DNA from 3 places in the Micromonospora sp. WMMD1274 genome. Region 1 is predicted to be linked to each of the others. Evidence: riboswitches for the same ligand, from Rfam matches in the RefSeq annotation. Region 1 holds a riboswitch; each other region holds the start of a gene.

Region 1 (3,267 bases):
AGCACGGCGGTGAGCACACCGACGGGCAGCTCGCGCGGTTCGAACACGGTGCGCGCGGCGGTGTCCACCCAAATCAGGAAGATCGCGCCGGCCGGGACGACGACCGGCAACAGGCGGCGATGATCTGGGCCGGTCAGAAACCGTGCGGCGTGCGGCAGGATCAGCCCGACGAAACCGATTGCCCCGCTGATGGACACCAATACGGCGGTCAGCAGCGCGGTCCCTATCAGCAGTAGCCATCGGCTGCGGCCTACGTCGACGCCCAGCGCGGCCGCCGCCTCCTCGCCGAAGGCGAACGCGTTGAGCGTCCGGGCGTGCGACAGGACCAGCAGCAACACGATTGCCAGCACCGGAAGAGCGCAGCAGACCTTCGCCCAGCCGGAGCCGGCGAGCGAGCCCGACAGCCAGAAGGTGATGCTTTGGGTGGCGCGTGGGTCACCCACCCAAATGATCACAAAAGAGGTGCAGGCGGCGCACAGCTGGGCGATGGCGATCCCGGCCAGCACCACCCGGGTCGGAGCGAGCGCACCTCGCCGCGCGGTCAGCAGCACCACGACCGCGAACGTGGCCAGGGCGCCGGCGAATGCGCCACCGCTGACCGCGACCATGCCGCTGCCGATTCCCGCGACGATCACCAGCACCGCGCCGAGCGCCGCCCCGGAGGAAACCCCCAGTAGGTAAGGGTCGGCCAGGGGGTTGCGCGTGACGGTCTGCATGACGGCACCGACCGCCGCTAGCCCCGCGCCGACAGTCGCGGCGGCGAGCACTCGGGGCAGCCGCAGGTTCCAGACGATGTGGCCGCGCAGTACCGATACATCAGCCTTGGCGAGGCCGAGGTGCTCGCCGATGATCGCCCATACCGTGCCGATGGACAGGTCCGCCGCGCCGATGGTGATCGCCGAAGTCACCGAGGCCAGCAAACCGGCCGTGAGCGTCAGCGTGATGGCGGCCGTGCCGGCGGTGCGCACCCGGGTGGTGCGCGCCGCCGCCCGGTCCGTTGTGGTGATCAGTTTCCGGCCTTGGCCGGGAGGGCACCGATGCCCTGTGCCAGGGCTTCGATGCCGAGGACGCTGCGGACCCCGGCGACGGTGCAGGAGAACGGGATCACCACGTACCGCTGGCGTTTGACCGCAGGCAGGTCCTTGAGCGTGCTGTGCCCGGCCAAGAACGCCTTTTTCTTTTCTGCGGTATCCCAGGACGCGTCGACTAATACGATGACATCGGGGTCGCGTTCGACGACTGTTTCCCAGCTGGTGTCGGCCCAGCTGCCGCCCACGTCGGCGAACACATTCGTCACGCCGGTCGCGGCCATGACCATGTTCGGTCCGCCGCAGCAGGCGCCGACGCTCGGCGCGTCGCTGCCGCCGTCCCACCACATGCTCCGGGTGCCGTTGCCGTTGGCGTTACCGGCTGCCTTGTCGATGCGGGCCTGCTGATCGGCGATCAACGCCTCGGCCTGATCGGTCACCCCGAAGATCGCGGCGATCTCCCGGATCTCGGTGAAGACATCCGAGATCGCAAGCTTCGGCGGCCGGGTCTCCTTCGGGCAGCCGGCGGGGGAGATGTAGGTGCCGACACCGAGCTTCTGCCATTCCGCGCGGTCACCGACGCCCTCGTCACTGAACGCGCTGTTGAATGCGGCGTAGACGAAGTCCGGCTCCGCCTCGAGGAGTTTCTCCTTGCCCGGGTACTCCTTCGCCAGAACGGGGATCTTCGCGTAGGCGGCCGCATAGTCCGGCAGGATCTCGTCGTCGAGGTAGGCGGTGCCGATCATCCGGTCTTGCAGGCCCAGCGCCAACATGATCTCGGTGGCCGGCTGGTTCATCGTCACCACGCGGGCCGGCGGATGGGTGACCGTGACCGGGGTCCCGCAGTTGGTGACCGCCACCACAGCGGGGCTTGGAGCCGACGTCGGCGAGCTCGTCTCGGCGGCGGAACAGCCGGCGATCAGGATCGGGAGCAGAGACAGCGGCGCGGCGACGCGCCAGGACATGGGGAACCGCACAGCGGGACCGCCTTCCAACACCTCGTGGACAGGTCGTTCTGTTGCCGTGGCCGGTCTCCTGGCTGACGGGTGTACCTGCCGGCGGCCGGCCTTCCCAGGCGATGAGCCCAGTGACCTCGCGAACGACGAGGGCCGACGGCATTCCCGATCACAGTGGCGAGGGCCGCGCCGGCATCGCACCGGCTTCCCGAACACCACGGCGCACACACCTTAACCACCGTTGTGCCGACCCGGTCACTGCGTCCGCAGTTGCTGTCGTCACATCGGTTTCGACCTGCTCGGTGATTCTGGTCGGGAAGCATCTGGACGTCGAGGCGCTGTTGGCAGCCGCCGAGAGATGATGTGCGGGCGGTGTCGACGATCGGAGCGGACGGGTGAGGGTGCTGGTGCTGGGTGGGACGCGGGAGGCGCGTTCGCTGGCCGATAGATTGGTGTTCGCCGGCGACGAGGTGGTGACGTCGCTCGCCGGCCGGGTGGCTCGTCCGCGGCGTCCCGTCGGTGAGGTGCGGGTAGGCGGGTTCGGGGGGGTGGACGGACTCGTCGGCTATCTCGACGCCGAGGCGGTGGATGTGGTGGTCGATGCCACCCATCCGTTCGCCGAGCGGATCAGCGCAAACGCTGCGGAGGCGTGCCGCCGCGCGGGGGTGCCGTTGCTGCGCCTAGAGCGCCCCGGGTGGTCGACGCGACCCGACGCCGGGACGTGGCACTGGGTCGACGACCACGATGAGGCCGCGGGGGTGGCCGCGCAACTGGGCGAGCGGCCGTTCCTGACCATTGGCCGCCAGTCGCTGCACCGCTTCGCCGACCCGCTGCGTGAACACCGGTGCCTGGTGCGCGTGGTCGACCCACCCGAGATCCTGCTGCCTGTCCGTTGGACGGTCCTGCAGAGCCGCGGGCCCTACCCGCTCGAGCATGAGCGTGGAGTGATGGCCGACGTGGATGTCCTGGTGACGAAGGACTCAGGCGGGGATCATACGGTAGCCAAACTGGACGTTGCGGCCGAGCGAGGGCTTCCTGTCGTTGTCGTGCGGCGGGCCGGCACGCCGACGAGCGTCAGTGTCGTTGCCGAGGTGGAAACGGCTTACGCCTGGGTTCGAGCGCAGCCGGCACGCTAAGCGGGCCGCAGCGATGGCACAGCGGTACCGCGGCCCCTGCGATCCGGCCGGTCGACGTCCTACAGGGAGGCGGCGAGTTCGCGGCGACGCTGAGCCTCGGCGGCCCGGTCCGCGTCGCGCCCGACCAGGCCGGTCAGGACCACGCCG
Region 2 (3,267 bases), 4.8 Mb from region 1:
GGCGCACCGGGTGCCGACACCGTACCGCCCGGGCGCGCGACGACGCCAGAGCAGCGGCCGGCACCCGGTGCGCCGCTGGTCACACCTAGGGAGCGGCGATGCTCGGCGGGGCGCCGGCGCCGAAGGACCAGCCCTCGACACTGCCCGGCGCGGGGTTGTAGCTGGTCGCCCCGGACGTGCTGTAGGACCAGGAGCCGCCGCTGGGGGCGTGCCAGTACGACCAGTACGCCGTGACCGGCGGGGTGTTGACGCACGGCTCGGTCGCGGCGGTGGGCTTGCCGTTGATCCGGCAGACGAAGGCCAGGCCCCAGCGGGCGGTGCCGGTGACTGTGAAGCCGGCGGCCTGCAGCGCGGCCAGGCCGGTGGCCGGGTCACCCGGGGCACATCCGACCTGGACGCCGCCGCCGAGCGCGGCGAAGTCGACGACCACTGTGACTCCCGAGGTGCCGACGCAGGCGGCGGCGTGCGCCGCCCGGGGCGCGGGTTCGGCGGCGGTCAGCGCGACGCCCGCCACGGCGGCGGCCAGCAGGCCGGCCAGCCAGGTGCGGACTGTGGAACGGTGACGGAACACGGGTCCTCCTGTGATCGGGTGAGCGGCGAGGGGGTTCACGGGCAGGCGAGCGCCGGCGCGCCGGGTTCGGCACCGGCGGCGGACAGGCGGGCGTACCCGGTCCCGGTGAGACCGAGGACGGCCTGGGCGGTGGCCCGCGGTGCGGTGGCCGGGTCGAAGCCGCCGCCGTCGAAGTCGACAGCGCCCCGGTCCGCCGGCGCCCCGGCGCAGCCGACCTGGAGTCCGGCGAGGAACGCCCGGGCGCGCGCCCAGGCCAGGGGCCGGCTGCCGTCGCGCAGGGCCTGCGCGGCGAGGCCGGTGCTGTTGGCGTTCGGCGTGCCGGCGGCGTTGGCGAAGCCGCCGTCGGCACCTTGGACGGACACGAGCCAGCGCAGCCCGGCGGCGGCGTCGGCCGGACGCCCCGCGGCGCGCAGCGCCTGCGTCGCGAGCGCGGTCGCGTCCACGTCGGACACGCAGACCGGTTGCGCGGGCAGCAGCGGGTAGCCGCCGTCCGGGCATCGGGTGCCGGCCAGCCAGGCGGCCGCCGCCGGTGGCGCCCCGGCCGCTGTGCGGTCCAGCGCCAGCAGCGCGAAGGACTGGCTGAACGCGTTGCTGTAGTCGCCGTACGCGGACCGGTCGCTGAACCGGCCGGCCGGCGTCTGGAGCGAGCGCAGCCGGGCGATCAGGTCGACCCCGCCGACGTCGGCCGGGTCGCCGCCGCGCACCTGCACGGCGAGGGCGAGCTTGGCTGTCGCGCCCGCGTACGCCTCGGCGACGCCGTCGCCGACGTATCCGTCGCGGATGTCCGGCCGGGTGACCCAGGCCAGCGCGTCGGCGCTGTAGTCGTCGGCGGCGCCCGCGGCGGCGAAGGCGAACACGGCGTCGAGGGTCAGCCCCTGGTCGGGGTAGGCGACGCCGTCGAAGACCGCCTCGAAGCGTTCCCCGTCGACCAGTTGCCGGGCGAGCCAGCCGGCGGCGGCCTCGGGGCGGGTGAGGGCGGCGCGCTCGGGTGCGGCGACGGCCGGTGTGGTGAGGATGAGGCGGCGAGCACGCCGCAGAGGAGCGCGAGCAGGCGGTGCCGGCTTCGGCGGACGACCATCGGAAGCGCCTTTCCGGCCCGGCGGTCGTCGAAAGCCCGGCCGATGCGGCAACGCCGGGTCGGTCGGGACTCCGACCCGTGGGCCACGACGGGTGGGGAGCGGATTCACGCGTACGACGGGTATTCGGGCTCGCCGCCAGAGTTCACTGGACGGCCTACCGTTGCGGGCCAGCGCCGGATTTCGACCGGTCTTCCCCCGCACGTACACGCGGTGATTCAGTTGTCGCGACAGTCTTATGTGGCCGTAGCCCCGGTGTCAATGCGCCAGGAGCCGCACACGTGCCGTGACGAGCGGCGGAGTCGGCGGTCTCACATTCCGTCGGCCGCGACCGCGTTCCCGCCGGCCGGGGACGGGCCGGCGTCCCGGCGTACGCCGGGTTGCTGCTGCGGGCCGGACAGCTCGTGGGTCGCGCCGCTTCAGCGGGCCGGTGCCGGAAGGTGGAGGCGGCCGTCGTGGACCTCGGCGATCTGGTCGGCGGCGGTGAGGAGCGTGCGGTCGTGGGTGACCAGGACGGTGGCGGTGGCCTGCTGGTGGGTGAGGCGGGTGATCAGGTCGATGACGGCGGCGCCGCGTTCGTGGTCGAGGGCGCTGGTGGGTTCGTCGACGAGCAGCACGGTGGGGTCGTTCATCAGGGCGCGGGCGATGTTGACGCGCTGGCGCTGGCCGCCGGAGAGCTGGTGGGGCCGGCGGTCGGCCTGGCCGGCGAGGCCGACCGCGTCGAGGAGTTCCATGGCGCGGGTGCGGGCCGTGGCCGGCGGGCGGCCGTCGATGTGGGCCATGACCTGGAGCTGCTCGGCGGCGGTGAGGGAGGGCAGCAGGTTGGGCTGCTGGAAGACGATGCCGATCCTGCGGCGGCGCAGGTCGGCGAGTTCGCTCCTGATCATGCCGGTGGTGGGGGTGCCGTCGACGGTGACGGTGCCGGAGTCGGGGGTGATGAGGGTGGCGGCGACCGCGAGGAGGCTGGACTTGCCGGAGCCGGAAGGGCCGATCACGGCGGTCAGGCTGCCCTTGGGTACGTCCAGGGTGACGCGGTCGAGGGCGGTCAGGCGGCCCTCGCCGTCGGGGTAGGTGAGGGTGACGTCGGTCAGGTTCAGGCTCATCGGGCGCTCCCCAGGGCGGTCAGCGGGTCGACGGAGGTGATGCGGCGGATGGACAGAGCGGCTCCGAGCGCGCCGAGAATGACGATCACGGCCGCGGGGAGCAGGACGGTCACCGGGGTCAGGAGGAACGGCACCGCGGACCCGGCGACGAGGGCGCCGAGGGCGGCGGCGATGCCGGTGCCGAGCAGGGTGCCGCCGGTGAGCAGGACGACGGCCTGTCCGAGGGCGTCCTTGAGAAGGTTGGCGGTGGAGGCGCCGAGTGCCTTCAGCACGGCGACGTCACCGCTGCGCTGGATGGTCCAGACGGTGAAGAAGGCACCGATGACCAGGGCGGAGATGGCGAACAGGAAGCCGCGCATCAACTGTAGGGAGCCGTTCTCGGAGGTGTAGGAGCCGATCGCGGACAGCGAGTCGTCGACGGAGACCGTCTCGGTGCCCGCCTGCCGGTCGATGGCCGCCAGATCGGCCCCCGAGGTGGTGGTCAGGGCGACGACGGTGGCCGTCGGGCCACCGCCAC
Region 3 (3,267 bases), 5.7 Mb from region 1:
ATCATGAGGCCGGTCCCGGTTCGACGCCGGCGGCGTCCCGGACGCCGGCGGACGCTCGCGGTCCAGGTGCAGGCGCAGCAGCACCCAGCCCAGTGACACGCCGCCGATGAACACGTACGCGGGCTGGGTGCCGAACGTGTCCCAGCAGGTGTGCAGCGTGACGGCGGCGGCGAAGGTGAGCAGGAACGCCGCCAGTCTGCGGCCGCCGGGCGCGGCGGCGAACGTGAACAGCGCGGCGGCGGTCAGCCCGGTCCACGCCAGGTGCGCGGCGGGCGCGGTGAGACCGCGTACCAGCAGCGTCCGCTCGACCGCGCCGAGGTTGCCCTCCGACCCGACGAACGCGGCGAACGCGTGGCCCATGGTCTCCAGCGCGGCGAACCCGGCGCCGGAGGCCACGCCGATCACCAGCCCCTGCGCCGGGGACGGGTGCCGCCGCCACAGCAGCAGAATGCCGGCCGGCACGATCAGCTTGGCGGTCTCCTCGGCCAGGCCGACGAGCGCCATCGGCAGGACGCCGAGGCGGTGCAGGGTGCCGTACTCCAGCCAGCCGGCGGCGACCACGCCGATCACACCGCCGAGGAGCGCGGCGACGCCGACGACGGAGCCGGGGACCGGGCGGCGGGCCGGCCGCCCCTGGGCGAAGGCCAGGAACGTGGCGGGTGCGACGGACGCGCCGAGCACGATCAGCGCCGGTACGAACGTGACGGTCCCGGTGCCGGCGAGTGTCTCCAGCACCAGCAGGTGGAGCCCGACGCCGACGAGCAGGACCGCCACCCACGCCCAGCGGCGCCCGGTATTCCCCATACCGCCGAGTATCGCGCCCGCCGGGCCGCGCCCGAATCGGGGGTGGGCACTGTGGACGGTGAGATCATTCCGACACGCCGACACGACATCTGGTGTTGCACGCAAGCCCTCACCGCCATATATGGTGGTGCCGCAGCTGGTTCGGCCGAGCCCTTCGGGGCGGGCCGAGGCAAGAGGGAACCCGGTGGAAGTCCGGGACTGCCCCGCAGCGGTGAGTGGGAACGACAGCCGTCAACAGCACTGGGCCACCGGCCTGGGAAGCGACGGCCGGTAGGCGACCGGCGACCCCGGTCGGGCCCGCGAGTCCGAAGACCTGCCAGCGCGCCGTGCGCCTCCGGCGTACGGCGGTCGGAGGTCGCGCGGGACGACCGACGCCAGCAGCCGGGCCGGCCGTGCCGCGCCCGTTGGCGTCTCCCGCCGTCTCCAGACGGTGACAGCGAGGAGAGGTCATGACTGTCGTACAGGAGAGTCCCCCGTCCGGGACCGCCGGGTCCGAGGCCCGCCGCCCGGCGATGCGGGTACGCAAGCGGGACGGCGACACCGAGCCGGTGGACGTCAACAAGATCGTCCGGGCGGTCGAGCGCTGGGTCGCCGACCTGGACGAGGTGGACCCGCTGCGGGTGGCCACCAAGACGATAAGCGGGCTCTACGACGGGGCGACCACCGCCGAGCTGGACCGGTTGTCGATCCAGACCGCGGCGGAGCTGATCGGCGAGGAGCCGCAGTACTCGAAGCTGGCGGCGCGGCTGCTCGCCGCGTACGTGGACAAGGAGGTCCGCGGCCAGGGCGTGGCGAGCTTCAGCCAGTCGATCGCGTACGCGCACGGGCTGGGCCTGATCGGCGACGAGACGGCCGCGTTCGTGGCCCGGCACGCCCGCAAGCTCGACGACGCCGTGGACCCGGACGGCGACCTGCGGTTCGAGTACTTCGGACTGCGCACGGTGGCCGACCGCTACCTGCTGCGGCACCCCCAGACCCGGCTGGTGGTGGAGACGCCGCAGTACTGGCTGCTGCGGGTGGCCTGCGGGCTGTCCCGCACCCCCGGCGAGGCGGTCGGGTTCTACCGGCTGATGTCCAGTCTGGCCTACCTGCCCAGCTCCCCCACGCTGTTCAACTCCGGCACCCGGCACACCCAGATGTCGTCGTGCTTCCTGGTCGACTCGCCGCGCGACGAGCTGGACTCGATCTACGAGCGGTACCACCAGGTGGCGAAGCTGTCGAAGTTCTCCGGCGGCATCGGCATCGCCTGGTCGCGGGTGCGCGGCCGGGGCGCGCTGATCCGGGGCACCAACGGCCGATCCAACGGCATCGTGCCGTTCCTCAAGACGCTCGACGCCGGGGTGGCCGCGGTCAACCAGGGCGGCCGGCGCAAAGGCGCGGCCTGCGTCTACCTGGAGCCGTGGCACCCGGACGTGGAGGAGTTCCTGGAGCTGCGGGACAACACCGGCGAGGAGTCGCGGCGTACGCACAACCTCAACCTGGCCAACTGGATCCCGGACGAGTTCATGCGCCGGGTCGAGGCCGACGGCGAGTGGTCGCTGGTCGACCCGTCGGACGCCCCGGAGCTGCCCGACCTGTACGGCGAGGCGTTCGACGCCGCGTACCGGGCGGCCGAGAAGAACGCGGTCCGCACGGTGCGGGCCCGGGACCTGTACGGGCGGATGATGCGCACGCTCGCGCAGACCGGAAACGGCTGGATGACGTTCAAGGACGCCGCGAACCGGCTGTCCAACCAGACCGGTGAGCCGGGCAACGTGATCCACCTGTCCAACCTGTGCACGGAGATCCTGGAGGTGAACGACGACACCGAGACCGCCGTGTGCAACCTCGGCTCGGTGAACCTCGGCGCCCACGTCACCGCCGACGGGGTGGACTGGGAGCGGCTGCGCGCCACCGTGCGTACGGCGGTGGTCTTCCTCGACCGGGTGATCGACATCAACTATTACCCGGCCGAGCAGGCGGCGGCGTCGAACCCGCGCTGGCGGCCGGTCGGGCTCGGGTTGATGGGGTTGCAGGACGCGTTCTTCACGCTGCGCCTGCCGTTCGACTCGGCCCAGGCCCGGGAGCTGTCCACCCGCGTGCAGGAGGAGATCCTGCTGACCGCGCTGGAGACCTCCGCCGGGCTGGCCGAGCAGTTCGGCCCGCATCCGGCGTACCCGCAGACCCGGGCCGCCAAGGGTGACCTGCACCCGGACCTGTGGGGCGCGGAGCCGGCGCAGACGCAGCGGTGGGCGGCGCTGCGCGAGCGGATCGCCGCGCACGGGCTGCGCAACTCGCTGCTGGTGGCGATCGCGCCGACCGCCACCATCGCGTCCATCGCCGGGTGCTACGAGTGCGTCGAGCCGCAGGTGTCCAACCTGTTCAAGCGCGAGACCATGTCCGGGGAGTTCCTCCAGGTCAACACGTACCTGGTGCGGGAGCTGAAGGCGCGCGGGCTGTGGACGCCGCAGGTCCGCGACCGGA

What was found. A riboswitch is a leader RNA that binds a small molecule or an ion and turns the genes downstream of it on or off. The one in region 1 is predicted to bind cobalamin.
Region 2: linked by a shared signal. The riboswitch ahead of ACN27D_RS24985 (peptidase) and the one ahead of ACN27D_RS01700 (ABC transporter substrate-binding protein) in region 1 are both predicted to bind cobalamin.
Region 3: linked by a shared signal. The riboswitch ahead of ACN27D_RS29150 (ribonucleoside-diphosphate reductase subunit alpha) and the one ahead of ACN27D_RS01700 (ABC transporter substrate-binding protein) in region 1 are both predicted to bind cobalamin.

What each region holds. Positions count from the first base shown of each region.
Region 1 covers NZ_JBMHMG010000001.1:453,416-456,682, reverse strand. Annotated here, with positions in the region: gene ACN27D_RS01705 (FecCD family ABC transporter permease) at 1-968, opposite strand, end outside; gene ACN27D_RS01700 (ABC transporter substrate-binding protein) at 1,007-2,005, opposite strand; cobalamin riboswitch at 2,037-2,219, opposite strand; gene ACN27D_RS01695 (cobalt-precorrin-6A reductase) at 2,380-3,120, shown strand; gene ACN27D_RS01690 (CbtA family protein) at 3,180-3,267, opposite strand, start outside.
Region 2 covers NZ_JBMHMG010000001.1:5,256,675-5,259,941, reverse strand. Annotated here, with positions in the region: gene ACN27D_RS24990 (hypothetical protein) at 86-571, opposite strand; gene ACN27D_RS24985 (peptidase) at 607-1,701, opposite strand; cobalamin riboswitch at 1,748-1,911, opposite strand; gene ACN27D_RS24980 (ABC transporter ATP-binding protein) at 2,067-2,750, opposite strand; gene ACN27D_RS24975 (ABC transporter permease) at 2,747-3,267, opposite strand, start outside.
Region 3 covers NZ_JBMHMG010000001.1:6,183,858-6,187,124, reverse strand. Annotated here, with positions in the region: gene ACN27D_RS29155 (PrsW family intramembrane metalloprotease) at 1-804, opposite strand, end outside; cobalamin riboswitch at 924-1,139, shown strand; gene ACN27D_RS29150 (ribonucleoside-diphosphate reductase subunit alpha) at 1,254-3,267, shown strand, end outside.